Regions from separate parts of the Streptococcus sp. CCH8-C6 genome, predicted to be linked through region 2. Evidence: predicted binding sites of a transcription regulator. Region 2 holds the regulator's gene; each other region holds the start of a gene.

Region 1 (6,021 bases), on a different contig from region 2:
ACAACTTCAGATCTCACTGTTGCTAAATCTGACTCCAACTTATCTGTCGGTGCTGGTGTTGCTGGTGATTTAGTTACTGTTACCGTAGTATCAGAACCTTGTACCTCCGTAGCAGATACTGCACCATTACCTAGGAACATCAAACCGGCTGCAATTGCAACCGATGCTGCCCCAAAGCTGTACTTCCGAATACTATAACGAAGGTACTTCTCGTTTCTAAAATCCTGTTGTTTTCTCTTCAAGAGACAACCTCCTTATTTTTTTAAATGTCGATATGAAATACACAGGAAAACAGAGTCTCCTGCACTCACAGAAAATCGTTTTCAAGGAATTATTTATTTCCCGTGTTGTAAAATGAAGTGCAACAGAAAAGACATGTTCGTCATTCATCACATGAAAGAGGTTCAAATGAGAACTTCAACGGGCTCCTCAGAGAGTTTTTCCCTAAAGGCAAATCTCTCAATCCGCTGACTGACGAAGAACTCGCTCAATATCTCTCAGCTATTAACGAAAGACCTAGGCGACTTCATCAGTACAAAACTTCAAAATTTCTGTTTGGGCTAGCCCAAACAGCTTAAACAATGGAATCCCAGTCTATCCATGAACTTGTTGCACTTGACTTGACAATGTGCCAATTATTTATTTCAAAAAGTGATCTAACCACTCTCAACATACCTATTATAGCATTTTTAAACTTTTATTCAAGTGCGGTTGTAAGATGAAGTATAACACAAAAGTCATATTCTTCTGAAATATAAGAATTCTCCAATTCAGTATAAAAGTAGATGAACATACCCACTAATCATTCCAACAAAAAATCAAACTATTCTTAATTATCAGACTCTGAATGTGGTAAAATGAGCGCTATCTCAAGATAGGTGAGAAATCTACAGAGATTGCTCGTCTTATTAGGTAGACATCACTCACGATTACTCATGAAATCAACGGAAAAAACAGTTTTTCTGCGTTTTTATGGCATACTCAAAATATAGGCTGTTGTATAGCTAACAGTTTTAACACATTTTTCTGACATACTATAAATTTCAAAGAAGTAAAAGAATGTCAATTAAAAATCATTTACAAAGAGAATTCAAAGGTTCAAATTTTGAAATTTGTGAAACACTAATAACAGATACCTACTTCACTAGCTTTTTAGATTACGTGAGTTTACCTGAATCAATCTCTAAATTAATTGAAGAAGGCTATGCTGATAAAAGAAATCAGTTAGATGAATACATTGATTTTGCACTTCATCATAATTTAATTACTATGCAAAATAATATTATCCAAGCTACCGATCTTGGTTTAGCCTGGGTGTGGTTGGCATATGCGCCAGATGAAGGCGATGATTGTATTTAGAAAAGAGAGCACTATAATTTCTGCATAGGGATAAAACTGACAAAGGAATTATATAGTCTATTTTGTTGTAAAAAAAAATCCCCGCCAAGATCTAACTTGGCGGGGATTTGGTGGGGAATAACACCCCAATTTAAGATTTAAATCACCTTAAGCAATTCTTAACCTTAATATACTAGGCTTTCGCATTCAATTTGCGTTACTCTATTATTTAAGAGTAACTGAAGCGCCTGCTTCTTCCAATTTAGCTTTAAGTTCTTCGGCTTCTGCTGCAGCAACGCCTTCTTTGATAACGTTTGGTGCACCATCAACAAGTTCTTTAGCTTCTTTAAGGCCAAGACCAGTGATTTCACGTACAACTTTGATAACGCCGACTTTCTTGTCGCCAGCAGCAGTCAATTCGATATCGAATGAATCCTTAGCAGCGGCAGCTTCACCAGCACCAGCAGCAGCTACAGCTACAGGAGCAGCTGCAGTTACACCAAATTCTTCCTCGATAGCTTTTACAAGGTCGTTCAATTCAAGGATTGAAGCTTCTTTAATTTCAGCAATAATGTTTTCAATGTTCAATGCCATTGTTATTTCCTCCAAATAATTTTTAAATTTATAATATTTTTTTCGTAGCTAGGCTACGCTGCGTAGCTTAAGATTAAGCTGCGTCTTCTTTGTTGTCTGCAACTGCTTTGACAGCAAGTGCAACGTTGCGAACTGGTGCTTGAAGTACAGAAAGGAGCATAGAAAGAAGTCCTTCGCGGTTTGGAAGAGTTGCAAGTGCAAGAATCTCTTCTTTTGATGCGACAGCGCCTTCGATTGCACCACCTTTGATTTCAAGTGCATCAGCGTTCTTAGCAAAGTCGTTTAAGATTTTCGCTGGAGCAACAACATCTTCGTTAGAAAATGCTACTGCAGATGGTCCAACAAAAACAGATGCCAGGTCTTCAAGTCCAGCTTTTTCAGCTGCACGACGCAAGATTGAGTTTTTGATAACTTTGTACTCAACTTCGCTTCCACGAAGCTCACGACGAAGAACGGTATCTTGCTCAACAGTTAAACCACGAGCGTCCACAACGACGATAGAAGCAGCAGCTTTCATTTTCTCAGCAACTGCGTCAACCAGTTCCGCTTTTTTAGCAATAATAGCTTCACTCATTTAGTGTTTCACCTCCGTAATTATTTTGCTTGGGAATTTTCCAAAAGAAAAACGCGCCCAAACCTAGACACGAAAGTACAATACGCTTCTTTTTACATGATACGTTTTGTCCTCGGTAGGATCTTTATGAGTCGAGCTCCCCTACTGTCTTAGGCAGTTTTTTCAAACCATTGATAATTATAGCAAAAGAGAAAAAAGATTGCAAGTCTTTTAAGCAATCTTTTTTATTTTATTGAAATTACACCGCATTAATCCACGTAATCTTTTTCGTTTTTATTAAACCAAGCGTATGGCAAACCTATGAGTAGACCACCACCGATGAGATTACCGATAAAGGTTACGCCCCAGTGGCGTAGGATATTTCCAATACCAAAATTTTGCACTTCCGCTGCTGCTGAGCTGAATTTCACGATAGCGAAGGAAGCAAAGTTGGCTGCCAAGTGTTCGTTAGTCAGGAATACAAACATATAAATGGCTGATATAACTAAGAAGAGTTTAGCCGTACTATCCTTGACCAAAACAAAGGAAAGAATAGCGATATTAACAAAGATATTGGCCAAGACTCCCTCAAGCAGAATCAGCTCATTAGATCGAGCGAGCTTCATCTGCACAACACCAGAAATGAAACTATCTTTGCTAAGCCCTACATAAGCAGCCGAGTTAGCAAAGAGCCAGCCGGCAATCAAGGCGCCAATCAGATTGAAAAAGGTACAATAAAGCAAAATCGTCAAGGCTTTTTTCCAGTCAATCTTTTTCAAAAAGGTACCAGCAGTCAGAAACATCATATTAGAAGTCACCAATTCTGCATTTAGAAAGACAATGTAAGCCAATCCCCAAGCAAAGATGAAAGGAAAGAGAAAGCGCCCAGTTCCTGGAACGATCTTATTCGTCAAATCTGCCGCAATGGCTCCAGCACCAGTGCTAAAGGTTAGGAAAGCTCCAGCAAAGATGGAACGAACAGCATACTTGGCCTTGCTTGTATCAAACAAAGCTTCTTTCTTGCGGCAAGCTGCTTCAATTTTAGGGATAAATGTCGATTCAGGCATAAAAATTTCTCCTATTAATTTAAACTATGTATAGTATATCACAAAGTTCTTGCTTTTGATAGCGTTTTCGAGAACCTTTTTAAATTTTCTAAAAAAGGATTGAAAATTTATTTTCAATCCTTAAATCCTTTTGCTAACTGAGCAATATCTTCTGGCCGTGTTCGGCAGCAACCACCAAAAAGTTGCACTCCTTGCTCTTGCCAAAGTTTACTATTTTCCAGCAAGCTCCGCTCCTGCTCTGGATTGTCGTGCCAAGTCTTGGTCAAGCCATTATAAGTTTCGCCAGAGTTTGGATAGGTCAGAAAAGGTTTGTTGCACACTTGTCCAAGCCCATCTAATAGCGGAGCAATTAAATGTGGAGCTGTACAGTTAAAACCAACTGCCAAGACTTGTGAACTTTCTTGAGCCAAGTTTCCTAATTCCTCAATCTTAGTGCCATCTGATATAGCATTCTCCGACTGGGCAACAAAGGACAAATAAGCCTCAGCCTGCGGAAATTCCTCAGCTAAAAGTCGGAGGATTGCTGCCGCTTCTGCTCCATTTGGAATCGTTTCAATAGCCAACAAGTCACTCCCAGCTTCCAGTAAAGCTTGAATACGCGGGCAGTGAAACTCTCGAAATTCTGCCTCGCTCAGCTGATAATTTCCCGTATATTCTGAACCGTCGGCCAGATAGGCAGCATAAGGTCCTACTGACCCAGCAACTAATGGATAAGAGCGCTGCTTTTGCTCTTCTGGAGATAATTCTTGCCAGACATTTTCGATTGCCTTTTGTGCTAAGAAGACTGTCTCTTTTAAAAGATCGTAACCCTTTTCAGGAGTTAGTCCTGCCTCTATAAATGCTGGAATGCTGGCCTGATAACTGGACGTAGTGATGATGTCACTGCCAGCTCTCACATAGCTTTCATGCACATCTTGAATAATCTGAGGCTGGTCTAATAGGTATTGAGCGGACCAAAGCTTACCAGATACATCATAACCCCGACTTTCCAACTCTGTACCTAAGGCTCCATCTAAAATAATGATTTCTTGCTTGTCAAGCAAATTTTTAAATTTTCCCATGACATACTCCTAAGATCTACGATGACGAAGGTAATAATATAGATAGCAAAGACCAACAAAAGGTAGACCAAAATAAAGCCCTGCTCTTTGCGACTTATCCCAAGCAATCCCAATGACAGATAAAACCAAAAGAACTATCGTAATGTAAGGCAAGAAAGGACTAAAGGGAGTTTTGAAAGCTAGTTCATCCTCTTGATGTTCTTTCAGCCATTCTTGGCGGAAACGAATTTGAGCAATGGGAATAGACAACCAAACAACTACCACTGCAAAACCTGCAATCGAAACCAAAGCTAGGAAAACAGTGTCTGCTGCATAAAAACTTGCAAAAAGCGATAATGCAGCTCCTAACATAGATAATAAGAGAGCTCTCATTGGTACGCCATGACGATTAATTTTTACAACCTTTCTGCTAATCATTCCTTCATTTGCCAAAGACCATAGCATACGACTAGAAGCATATAGCCCAGAATTTCCCGCTGATAGAATAGCTGTTAAGATAACAAAATTCATGATATCCGCTGCATAAGGTAAGCCAATCTTATCAAAAACAGTTACGAAAGGAGCCTGTGTCACTCCTGCTTCCTTGACTGGTAACAAAGCAGCTAGAACAATGATTGTCAACACAAAGAAGATTACCAAACGACCAATCGTTGTTTTAATAGCTTTAGGTACAGCTTCTGTCGGATTATCCGTTTCTCCTGCTGCAATACCAATGAGTTCTGTACCTGAAAAGGCGTAGTTCACTGCCAGCATAATAGACAAAAGCGCTGTCCAGTTTTTAGGAAAAGCTCCATGAGCTGTCAAGTTACTGAAGAAAGGCGCGTTTTGATGGTGACTCATAGGAATCAGACCAAATATCGCACCAATTCCCAAGATAATAAAGACAATAATCGTAATAACCTTGATACTTGAAAAGTAGAATTCTGCTTCTGCAAACAATCTAACACTAAGAGCGTTCATTCCAAAGATTACAGCTGCAAAAAAAGCCGCAAAAAACCAAGCTGGAACACTAGGAAACCATCGTTGCATCAGCATACCTGCGCCCAAGAACTCTGTTCCTAAAGCCACCGTCCAACAAAGCCAATAGAGCCAAGCAACAGCAAAACCTGTGCCTGGACTAATAAACTTTGTTGCATAAGTGTGGAAGGAACCAGTCACTGGCATGGCAACAGCAAGCTCTCCTAAAGAGAGCATAACCAAATAAACCACCACTGCACCAATTAGATAAGATAAAACTGCTCCCAAAGGCCCTGCCTGAGCAATCGTATAACCAGAACTGAGAAAAAGACCTGTCCCAATAACACCACCAAGTGACAGCATAAAGAGATGCCTGCTCGTCATCTTACGATGAAATTCACCTTCATTCTCAAAGTTGTGGTTTTGAGAATGTTCATGTTTTGAATCTTTT
Region 2 (6,021 bases):
GATCTGCTTCTGCTTCAAATGGATTTAAACGGCTTTTCCATTTCAACAGGATCAGCTTGCACAGCCGGAGCTATACAACCCAGTCATGTTTTGCAGGCTATGTACGGCAAGGATTCCAACCGCTTGCATGAGTCTATTCGAATCAGTACTTCGGACCAAACGACCCTGCAAGAGATTCAATCATTTACAAAGAAATTAAAAGAAATTTTAGGAGGATAAGATGGCCTTTCAAACATCTGTTAGCTTAGCAAACTGTGAATATACCTATTCACTTCACCCAAATGTCAAGAAATTTACCTTGCGCGACAATACATTCGCTGAAAGCAAGGTTGGCAACTATGAACTCTCTCGTCTGCTGGAATCTGTACCCAACAGCGGAAATGGTTTTCTGCTGAAAATCATCGTCAATAAAGATTTGAATGGTTTCAAAATCAACATCACTGATAAATCAGGCCTGCGCTTGGTCAATATTTTCAAATCAGAAGACCATCACATTATACAGCAAAAATTTTATTTCTTGATGGATAGCCTGGTTGAAAGAAATATTTTTGAAAAGACACCACAATAAGCAAGATTCTCGCAATTTTGCTTTTTTGATTTAGACTCTTAAAAAAACGAGCTTGACTTCTACTTAGAACACTTGAAGAAAAGACCAACCGAACCCAAAGAAAGGATTAACAATGGTTGAACTGACCTATTTGGACTCATATAAAGTGAAACGGTCACTTACCTATGAAGACTTCGATGAATTTCTTCTAGCCTTCTCTGGCTGCGTCACGGTTCCTGACTCTCTCAAAGTACTTTCCATCACTTATAATGGACACCAACTGCCATTTACAGGGTTAATCGGCGACTTATACCGCCAGATGTACCAGTTAGACTTGACTCCCTACCAGAACTAATCCTTCGCAGTTACAACATAACTTAAACTTTCATTCTTTTCCTTTTTAGTGAATTAAACACTCTTAATTAGTTGATTTTTTCACAAACTTCCTATAAAATAGAATTAGAAAGGTTGTGATTTTGTGAAAACTGAAAAAAATACTACAATTCCCCGAGCAACTGCTAAAAGACTGTCGCTCTACTATCGTATTTTTAAACGGTTTAATGCTGAGAAGATTGAGAAAGCAAACTCCAAACAAATTGCAGAAGCCATTGGTATTGACTCTGCTACTGTCAGACGAGATTTTTCTTATTTCGGTGAACTTGGCCGCAGAGGATTTGGTTATGATGTCAAGAAATTGATGAACTTTTTTGCTGACCTCTTAAACGATAATGCTATTACCAATGTCATGATTGTTGGTGTTGGTAATATGGGACGTGCTCTGCTACACTATCGTTTTCATGAGCGCAATAAAATGAAGGTTGTAATGGCTTTTGACGTAGATGACCATCCAGAAGTTGGCAGCACAACCAGCGATGGGATTCCTATCTATGGAATTTCCCAAATCAAAGAAAAAATACAGTCAGGAAATGTGCAAACTGCCATCCTAACTGTACCTAGCGTAAAAGCTCAAGAAGTCGCATCTATCTTAGTTCAGGCTGGTGTCAAGGGCATTCTCTGTTTCTCACCTGTAAACCTATCCCTGCCTAAGGATGTGGTCGTCCAGTATGTTGACCTGACTAGCGAACTGCAGACTCTGCTCTACTTCATGAGAAAAAATGATTATTAATTTGAAAGAGGTATTAAACACTCTATGAGTAAACCTATTATTGGAATAACCGGAAATGAAAGAGAAATCCCAGACGATCACTTCATCCATATGAGCTATACGGCGACAGGATTCGTTGAGGGTGTCAAAGAAGTTGGCGGAATTCCAATGATTTTGCCAATCGGTGATGAAGAAATGGCTAAACAGTATGTTTCCATTGTCGATAAATTAATCATCACAGGCGGTCAGAATGTATGCCCTCAATTCTATGGTGAAGAGAAAACCATTGACAGCGATGATTATCTGCTCAAACGAGATATTTTTGAATTAGCTTTAATCAAAGAAGCTCGCCGTCAAAATAAACCAATTTTCACCGTCTGCCGCGGAACCCAACTTTATAATGTAGCCCTAGGAGGTACTCTTCATCAAGATATTGAAGATCATTGGCAAGATAGCTCTGCTGAGTACACGACTCAAAGCATGGTGACCAAGAACGGTTCTATTCTGCACGAAATCTATGGACCAGCATCTGAAATCAACTCCTTCCACCATCAGAGTATCAAGGATTTAGCGGCTGGCCTAGAAGTCATTGCCTATGATCCTAGAGATAAAATTATTGAAGCAATAACTTCTACTGACGGCAGTCCATTCCTTGGTGTCCAATGGCACCCAGAGTTCTTGTTTGGCTCCAGAGAAGGAGACCTAGCTCTGTTTGATTATGTTGTCAATACTCTTTAAAAAGCCTCTATTCCTAGATAAACTTCTGTTCTACACGAATAGAAGTTTTTTATATTCAAGTAAATCAAATTATATCATATCTGTCTCCTCTCGGTAGCTATAGTAGTTGTACTTAGACACAATCAAATGATCCAAAAGAACTAAACCCATCATCTCACATGCTTCTTTCATATGCTGAGTCACTTCATCGTCGTTTCTGCTAGGAACGACTGAGCCTGACGGATGATTGTGTACCAGTATGATAGATGTCGCCAGATGCTTAAGAGCGTAGTGGAGAATTTCTCTCGGCTCAGCAATGCTTCTGCTGACCGTCCCCATAAAAATAGTCTGCTGGTGCAGAATTTGATTTTGACTATTAAGATAAATGGCAACCAAGCACTCCTGCCTCATATCTCCCAATTCCTGCTGCATCTTCTGGGCTAATTTTTGACTGCCCATAATCTGCTCTTTTTGCAGAACCTCTGCTCGGTTAATCCGACGCCCCAATTCGATAATGGCCTGCAGCTCCACAGCCTTAATCGGACCGATTCCAGAAATAGTCTGCAATTCCTGCAAAGTTAAATACTTAAGATCGTTCAAACTGGAAATCGATGATAAAATTCTTTGAGAAACTTGAAAAACAGTTTCTTTTTTGTTGCCTGTCCTGAGAAAGATTGATAGAAGCTCCTGGTTACTGAGTTTTTCAGCCCCTTCTCTCATCAAACGCTCCCGTGGCATCATGCTAATATCATCTTGAAATGAAATGCTATACATAGAAACCTCCTTACCTTATTATTCGGAAATAGAGTCAAAATCAGCAAGAATTGATATAAAAAAACTCCAAAAGTTAGAGTTCTTTCTAACCTTTGGAGTGAAATTTTTTTAGTCTCTTGCCTTTAAATCTGCATTTGATTATAGGACTTACTGAAAGATTCAAGAACATCCTTAGGAGCCTTGTCATACTCGACAGAGCCTTCTAACGTTCCCTTGACAATAGTCCTGTTGGTTGCCGCAGCATCCTCACAAGTAACTAAAGTAATCTCTGTAACACCTTCTGTATCCTCAATCAGATCCGTTCGATCTGGAGTTACCGTTTCAACACTAGTGATTACATAAGTATAGACATGCTCTTTATCAGTGATATAGATCTTCATGCCAGCCTTAGCACGATCCAGTGGGGAAAAGAGCATGTTGCTAGCCCCTGTGATGCCAAAGACGTGGTGGCTAGCCAAGGCATAATTTCCCTGCCCCATCTGCTGAGTCTCTTTCATCGTACCAGCACCATAATACAATCCAGCATTATCCAGCCCTTTGAAGATTGGCAAATTCATGGATACTTCTGGAATAGAGATACCTCCGATAACAGGCAGTTGCTGCGCTTTCCACTGCGCATTGATGACCGCCTCTGTAGAAAGCGACTCAACTTTGTTAAAATCAAAACTGGTCTCAACATTTTTATTTTTATTAATAGAGTCTTTGGAAACCTTGCTGACCTGATATTGGTTGGTATGCCAAACCATAATCATGTTTCGAATTTGCGCATTAAAGATTAAGCCAAGGGCCACAATAATTAATAATGTCGCAACAATATTGATAAAAATATTTCTTTTGCTTTTTTGTTTACTTTTTCGACTTCTTTTTCCTTGTACCATATAGAGGTCCTCTTTTACGATTCGTTTTCTTCCTCTGCTACATCTTCTTTATCGTCTGCTTCGACGCTTGTAAAGGTGACAATCTGTGCATTTTGATCCAGACGCATGACCTTAACTCCCATGGTTGAGCGGCCAGTCTGAGAAATATTCGCCACACTTGTCCGAATGATGACACCAGTATTAGTGATAATCATTAAATCTTCCTCGCCAGTTACTGTCATCAGACCGGCAAGAGGTCCATTCTTATCAGTGATATTGGCTGTTTTAATCCCTTTACCACCACGGCCCTTGGTTGGATACTCACTAGCAAGAGTTCGCTTACCATAGCCTTTTTCGGTGATGACAAGCACTTCGTCTCCCTCAGCAATCACACCAGCTCCAACGACCTGGTCACCATCTCGAAGATTGACTCCGCGAACACCAGTCGCTATACGGCTCATGCTCCGTACAGCTGTCTCATTAAAGCGGACAGAATAACCAAACTTAGTACCAATGATAACGTCTGCAGCACCGTCCGTCAGAAAGACATTGATTAACTCGTCTTCATCTTTCAAATTCAAAGCCTTAAGACCGTTCTGACGAATATTAGCAAATTCTGTCACACTGGTTCGTTTGACCACCCCATGACGGGTAGTAAAGAAGAGATAGGAATCATCACTGCGGTCTTGCTGGACATTAATAATAGTCTGAATAGTCTCTCCTTCATCCAGTTTCAAAAGATTAACAACAGGCAAGCCCTTGGCTGTCCGGCCATACTCAGGGATTTCATATCCTTTGAGACGATAAACTCGACCTTTATTTGTAAAGAAGAGCAGTCTATCGTGGGTACTCGTTGAAACAAGCTCTTTGACGAAGTCATCGTCTTTGACACCAGTTCCTTGAACACCTCGGCCTCCGCGTTTCTGAGCAGTAAATTCAGCCTGATTCAGACGTTTGATATAGCCTTTATTAGACAGGGTAATCAAAACATCCGCTTCCTCAATCAAATCTTCATCTTCAAGAGAAAGAACTTCTCCCACCATCAGCTCAGTTCGGCGATCATCCGCAAATTTACGTTTGACCTCGTCTAACTCTTCCTTGATAATAGCGATAACGCGCTCTGGCTTAGCCAAAATATCAGCCAAGTCTGCAATCAAGGCAATCAGCTCGTCATACTCTGACTGAATCTTATCACGTTCCAAACCAGTCAGACGACGCAGACGCATATCAAGGATAGCCTGACTCTGGCGCTCAGACAGTTCAAACTTAGCCATCAATTCAGCCTGTGCTTCTGCGTCCGTTTCGCTATTACGGATAATCCGAATCACTTCATCAATGTGATCAAGCGCAATCAGCAAACCAGCCAAGATGTGAGCTCGAGCTTCCGCCTTTTCTTTGTCAAAAGCCGTTCGTCGAGTCACCACTTCTTTTTGGTGTTCAATGTAAGCTAACAAAATCTCACGCAGAGACAGAATCTTCGGCACACCATTTTGAATAGCCAGCATATTGAAGCTGAAATTGGTCTGCATCTGAGTCAGCTTGAAAAGGTTGTTTAGAATGACATGAGCAGAGGCATCACGACGAACCTCAATGACAAAACGAACTCCTTCACGGTTGGACTCATCACGAACAGCTGTGATACCGTCAATGCGTTTTTCCTGCACCAGACGAACAATATGCTCATGGACCTTAGTCTTATTAACCATGTACGGAAACTCGGTTACGACAATTCGCTCTCGGCCATTTTTCATCTCTTCGATTTCAGTGCGAGAGCGAAGAACAATCGAACCCTTCCCTGTTTCATAAGCCCGGTGAATACCAGACTTACCCATAACAAGTGCACCTGTAGGAAAATCTGGTCCAGGAAGGACTTCCATGATATCGCGAGTTGTTGCATCCGGATTGTCCATGACAAGCTTAACTGCATCAATAGACTCACCAAGATTATGCGGTGGGATATTGGTCGCCATCCCAACTGCAATCCCTGTCGCACCGTTTACAAGCAAGTTAGGGAAGCGAGC
Region 3 (6,021 bases), on a different contig from region 2:
TCGTTAAGAGGCCTAGCGCTCACGTCGCTCCGCTCCTCAGCATCAATGTCTCTACGCTCGGCTTCGACCAACGGTCTTGCCTGCCTAAGTGTTACTTCAAGGTATACAGCTTTTGTCCCAAGGGACAAAACTGCATCCACTGCTCTATGACTCAACTTTGTCCTGCGGCCGCGTTTCGTTAAGACACATAGCGCTCACGTCGCTCCGCTCCTCAGCATCAATGTCTCTAAGCTCGGCTTCGACCGACGGTCTTGCCTCGCTAAGACACATAGAAATATCCCCTACCAAAGGGTAGGGGATGACCGACAAACTGTCTTATTTTTAATTGAGGAAGCTGCTCGCTTATTTGCGGCGTCCTGGGCGTTCCTTGTAGCCATAGTAAGCGTCTTCGATGATTTCCTGCATGTGGTCAACCATTGGAAGACGTGGGTTGGCTGGAGAGCATTGGTCTTCATAAGCAAGGAAGGCCAATTCGCGTGAATGTTCTTTCCATTCTTTTTCGTCAATACCTTGAGCCTTGAAGTTCATTTCGATACCGACGCGTTCTCCCAGTTCATAAACAGCTTTCGCAAATGATTCAACACCTTCTTCTGGAGTAGAAGCTGGCAAGCCGAGCATGCGAGCAATGTCTTGGTATTTCTCATCCGCACGGTAGTAGTTGTACTTAGGCCATGTCGCTGTTTTAGCTGGACGTGTACCGTTATAGCGGATTACGTATGGCAACAAGATCGCATTGGTACGACCGTGGATCGTATGGAACTGAGCACCAATCTTATGGGCCATAGAGTGGGAAATTCCCAGGAAGGCATTGGCAAAGGCCATACCAGCGATAGTAGAGGCATTGTGCATCTTTTCGCGAGAGTGGAAGTCAGCATTCTTAACAGAGCTTTCCAGATTTTCAAAGACTAGTTTAATAGCTTGGAGAGCCAAACCATCTGTAAAGTCGCTGGCCATCTGAGATACATAAGCTTCTGTGGCGTGAGTCAGAACGTCCATACCAGTGTCTGCTGCAACAAATCCTGGAACAGTCAGTACCAGAGCTGGGTCTACGATGGCTACAGTTGGAGTCAGAGAGTAGTCAGCGATTGGGTACTTACGGTTGTTAGCCTTGTCAGAGATAACGGCAAACGGTGTTACTTCTGAACCTGTACCAGATGTTGTAGGGATTGCGATAAACTTAGTCTTCTTGCCAAGCAATGGGAATTTGAAGGCACGTTTACGGATATCCATGAATTTTTGCACAAGGTCACGGAAGTCCACTTCTGGTTGCTCATAGAAGAGCCACATTACTTTAGCTGCGTCCATTGGTGAACCACCACCAAGCGCGATGATTGTATCAGGTTTGAAGGTACGCATAATCTCTGTACCACGTTCAACTGTTGTGATATCTGGATCTGGCTCTACGTCTGCAAAGATTTGGTAAACAACCTTATTACGACGAAGATCGAGTTGTTCGATGATACGATCTAGGAAACCAAGCTCTACCATCGCATGGTCTGTAACGATCATGACACGTTCCACATCACGACATTTTTGCAGGTATTGGATAGAGTCACGCTCGAAGTAAGTTTTTGAAGGGAGTTTCATCCATTGCATATTATTTCTACGTCTTCCTACTTTTTTGATGTTCAAGAGATTCACAGCACTAACGTTATCACCAACTGAGTTGCGACCATAAGAACCACAGCCCAGAGTCAGTGACGGCAGGAAGGCATTATAAACATCTCCGATACCGCCGAAAGTAGAAGGTGAGTTGCAAATAACACGGATAGCACGGACAGCCTTACCAAATTCCTTGGTCAACTCTTCGTCCGCTGTATGGATAGCAGCTGAGTGACCAAGACCATGGAATTCTACCATTTGACGGGCCTTTTCAACACCGTCTTCACGAGATTCAGACTTGAGCACAGCGATGACAGGTGACAGTTTTTCACGTGTCAATGGCTCTTTTTCACCAACTTCTTTACACTCTGCGGCCAAGATATTCGTATCTTCTGGCACGCTGAAGCCTGCTTGCTCTGCAATCCAAGTGGCTGGCTTACCAACGATATCCGGATTGAGCTTAGCACCAGCACAGTTCTTGCTGTTTGCCTTAGCACCAAAGCAGAATTCTTCCAACAGAGCTTTTTCTTTCTTATTTACAAAGTAAGTATGATATGATTTGAACTCTTCTACAAATTCATCATAAACCTCCTTATCAATGATAACGGCTTGCTCAGAGGCACAGACCATACCATTGTCAAAGGACTTAGACATAACGATATCGTGCGCTGCTTGACGGATATTAGCGGATTTTTCCACATAAGCTGGTACGTTTCCGGCACCAACCCCCAGAGCTGGCTTACCACATGAGTAAGCTGCCTTCACCATTGCGTTACCACCTGTCGCAAGGATAGTCGCAATTCCTTCATGGTTCATAAGGGCAGAAGTTGCTTCCATAGATGGCGCTGTAATCCATTGTACACAGTTTTCAGGCGCACCTGCTGCAATCGCTGCATCACGAACGATTTGTGCTGCATGGGCAGATGATTCTTGAGCAGATGGGTGGAAAGCAAAGATAATCGGATTACGTGTTTTTAAGGAAATCAAAGCCTTAAAAATAGCTGTTGAAGTTGGGTTGGTTGTTGGAGTAATTCCACAGACAACACCCACTGGCTCCGCAATCAAGGTCAATCCAGTCACATCATCTTCCTGAATAACGCCGACAGTTTTCGTGTGGCGCATATTATTCACAACGTGCTCACAGGCGAAAAGGTTTTTAGTTGCCTTATCTTCAAAAACTCCGCGACCCGTTTCTTCATAAGCATGCAGAGCCAACTCACCATGGGCATCCAAAGCTGCTACAGAGGCCTTGGCTACGATGTAGTCCACCTGTTCCTGATTCAGCTTTCTCATTTCCTCGAGTGCAACCAGACCTTTTTGCACCAATTCGTCGACATGCTTTTGCGCTGCCAAAGCCTTGTCTTCTTGTTCTACCGTTTTCTTCTTTTCAGCCATTCTATTCCTCCAATGGTTTTGCCTTAGGTTAGACGAAGAACCCTAACCTTTGTTAAATATTTCACAATTCAATTATAACCCATTTAATGATTTTTGTAAACACTTTCACTTAACATTCACAAACTTTTCTCTATTAATTTGTGAAATACATAACAAATTTGCTTGTTTTACAGTCTATTCTTTTAGTTATTGTGAAAAAATTTTTTATTTTTTAGAGATTTCACATACTTTTACTTTCACATAATATATGGAAGCGCTTTCTTTATTTAAATATAAAAAGCTCGGACAAACCGAGCTGATCATTTATGGTTTCACATTGCCAGAATTTGCTTCATCTATGGCTTGCTTAATGGTATTGGCATAGAGAGTTCCCCCTTCAATGATGGACTCTGAGTTTGAGCCAAAGTGGACATAGTCTGTCCCTTCCCAAATCTGCGGATTTTCGATAGCAGTTTGATGCCAGTCAGCCACAAAGACATAGTCGTACTTTTTGGCTAATTCCAGCTCATACTCCCGCTGCTGAGCTAAAACACCGCCCTCTGAGCGACCGTCATAAGGAGTCACGAGGATCAGTTGATGCCCCTTAGGCAGGCTGGAAACATATTCATCCAAAAGCTCATTCGAATAACCAGACGAATTGGTTCCAAGAGCCAGAACAACCTGCTTCTTCAGCACCCTATTAGCAATATCTGTCTTGTAGACCTCCAAGCCTGTACTCAGACTGCGGCTAACGACAGTATCTAGCTCGATTCCTGGCAAGATCTGCTGCAATTGATCGCTTGAGCGCAGGGCAACCGAGTCACCAATCATAGTAATCCCGTCCGCCACATTGTACTCAGTAGCCTTGGACTGATCAACCTGGCTGCGAGTTGTCTGCATCTTAGTGTCTGCTTGATTCAGAGCGTTGACAATCAAACTTTCCTCAAAAGCTCCTACCTTTGGTGCTGTCACCGAGATAAAGAACATGATTAAAGTCAACGGAATCATACTGTAAAAAATTGGTCTAGTGAGAGATGACAGATCCATCTTGGTTCCCATGATAACTGGCTGACGACCAGCCAGAGTTGGCTCCAAGATATAGAAAGACAAGGCTGCAAAAATAAAAGACAGCAGCGTGGTCAAGAGAACAGCCAAACCGTTACTCATCAGCTGGGTAAAGATAATATAGAATGGCCAGTGGAAGAGGTAAACACCATAGCTGGTATCTGCGATAAAGTTGATAAGGCTAGGCTCCTTCACATCAGGGAGCTTGTCATGCAGCATCCTAGCAGCAAAAATCATCAGACAAGCCAAGATAGTTGAAATCAAGAATCCTACCAGGTAGGTCCAAAGATTATCAAACTTGAGCAGAAAGCTGAGCAAAAGCAAAACAGCTGCGCTGCCCCCCATAATTCCTAACACTTGCTTAAGAGTCAGCTTCTCCTCCAACATCTTAAAGCGACTGCTGACATGGCCAACGCCAGATAAGGTTGCTAGGATACTTCCTGCAAAGAAAGGAAAGACGTGGGTCAAACTTGAGAAATAAATATCAGAGTAATTCTTAGTGGTCAAAGCGCCAGCAAACATTGATACAAAGCTGAGCAAAAAGAGACCTGCAGAAACCAACGCAATCATACCGCGATAGCGGGCCGTTGACTTGGCAACCTTGCCCAAGCCCCAAGCGGCCAAGCCCCAAAGAACATAATAGTGCACTTCTAAAGCTAGACTCCAAGTATGGATCAGGATGTGCGGCACAAACTGACTCTCATAACTGCCGCCTGAAAGCATTTCATAAAAGTTGGTCACAAATCCCAAGGCAGCCGCAATCTGCGTCCCAATCCCAGCCACAAAATCCTTACGGATTAAGAAAGTAAAGGGCATAACGACCAAAATCATAAAGACCAGAGGGGGTACAATCCGATAAAAACGTCGTTTGAAAAAGCCTTGGATATCGATTTCTTTCTTCTTAGCAAACTCGTCAATAAGCAGAGCGGTAATCAAGAAGCCAGAAAAAGTAAAGAAGATATCCACGCCAATAAAACCGCCAGGGAAAACGCCCTGGAAGTAATGATAAAGCAAAACTAAAAGCAGCCCCGTGATTCTGACGAGCGAAAACCATTTAATGCGCATTTTGATAAATTCCTTGTTTAAACGTTCCTTCATAAACGACATTGCCTTCTGTCGTTAGCTTTCCTTGTCCATCAGCCTGACCCTTGCTGAAGTCCCCTTCATATTTCCAGCCAGCCGGCGAGGTAAAGGTCCCTTTTCCGTCAAAGATGCCATTGCGAAATTGACCAGTATAACTGTCCCCATTTTGAAAAGTCATAGTCCCCTGACCGTTCATCTTCCCGCGAACCAAGGTCCCGTCATACTTGATCTTCCCCTGATCTAGCGTTAAAACGCCCTTACCAGGAATCCCCGAGGTAAAAACCAGAATAGCTGACAGTACAATGACCGTTACAGCCAAAAGTTCTAAATTCTGCCGGGTCAGATAGACCTTGTATTTATCGTAAAATTCTTTTACTTTATCCATATTCCTATCCATCCAAACGCTCTAGCCACTTCTTGCAGCCAGCCAAGACCAAATCATAGGTTTGGTCAAAATCTCCTGTGTACCAAGGATCCGGCACACTTTCTTCTTCAAACTGATAAATTTTATGCTGAAAATCCTCAGGCGCCATCCGCTTCAAATCTCGGACATTACTTTCATCCATTCCAATGACATAGTCAAAATCCGCAAAATCCGCTGCCGAAATCTGCTGAGAAGTCTTGTTCCTATCATAAGAAATGGCATATTTCTTAAAAATAGCCTGTGTTCCCCGATGAATGGGATTGCCATGCTCCCAGCTTGAGGTTGCTCGGCTCTCGATTTCCAGTTGGTCTGTTAAACTCTTCATGACAAACTCTGCCATCGGACTACGGCAGATATTGCCCAAACATACAAATACAATTTTCTTCATACAATACCTCGCTATCTATTATAACAAAATAATGGCAAAAACTAGCTCTGAATCGTTTACAGTTTCCTGATTCTCGTTGAAAACT

The links. Region 2 encodes Rex, which represses fermentation and respiration genes when NADH is low (regulators of the CRP and FNR family bind a similar motif). Its sites were predicted from a motif close to TTGTGAANTANTTCACAA; they were not measured.
Region 1: AX677_RS07990 (formate/nitrite transporter family protein) is a predicted target of Rex. The motif match lies at 3,579-3,596, and genes of this name have one in related genera.
Region 3: adhE (bifunctional acetaldehyde-CoA/alcohol dehydrogenase) is a predicted target of Rex. The motif match lies at 3,047-3,064, and genes of this name have one in related genera.

What each region holds. Positions count from the first base shown of each region.
Region 1 is NZ_LSJN01000070.1:79,019-85,039, reverse strand. It holds partial or broken gene AX677_RS08010 (YSIRK-type signal peptide-containing protein) at 1-242, opposite strand, end outside; partial or broken gene AX677_RS09230 (IS30 family transposase) at 384-578, shown strand; gene AX677_RS08005 (hypothetical protein) at 1,060-1,359, shown strand; gene rplL (50S ribosomal protein L7/L12) at 1,564-1,932, opposite strand; gene rplJ (50S ribosomal protein L10) at 2,006-2,506, opposite strand; ribosomal protein L10 leader region at 2,543-2,678, opposite strand; gene AX677_RS07990 (formate/nitrite transporter family protein) at 2,755-3,552, opposite strand; gene mmuM (homocysteine S-methyltransferase) at 3,666-4,613, opposite strand; gene AX677_RS07980 (amino acid permease) at 4,623-6,021, opposite strand, start outside.
Region 2 is NZ_LSJN01000044.1:3,753-9,773, reverse strand. It holds gene AX677_RS04780 (cysteine desulfurase family protein) at 1-219, shown strand, start outside; gene AX677_RS04775 (DUF1831 domain-containing protein) at 221-568, shown strand; gene AX677_RS04770 (DUF4649 family protein) at 681-902, shown strand; gene AX677_RS04765 (redox-sensing transcriptional repressor Rex) at 1,026-1,673, shown strand; gene AX677_RS04760 (gamma-glutamyl-gamma-aminobutyrate hydrolase family protein) at 1,698-2,390, shown strand; gene radC (DNA repair protein RadC) at 2,460-3,143, opposite strand; gene AX677_RS04750 (class A sortase) at 3,266-4,021, opposite strand; gene gyrA (DNA gyrase subunit A) at 4,036-6,021, opposite strand, start outside.
Region 3 is NZ_LSJN01000061.1:101,608-107,628, forward strand. It holds gene AX677_RS09170 (shikimate dehydrogenase) at 1-140, opposite strand, end outside; gene AX677_RS09580 (hypothetical protein) at 145-270, opposite strand; gene adhE (bifunctional acetaldehyde-CoA/alcohol dehydrogenase) at 343-2,997, opposite strand; gene AX677_RS06240 (acyltransferase family protein) at 3,301-5,106, opposite strand; gene AX677_RS06245 (MORN repeat-containing protein) at 5,096-5,521, opposite strand; gene AX677_RS06250 (low molecular weight protein-tyrosine-phosphatase) at 5,514-5,936, opposite strand.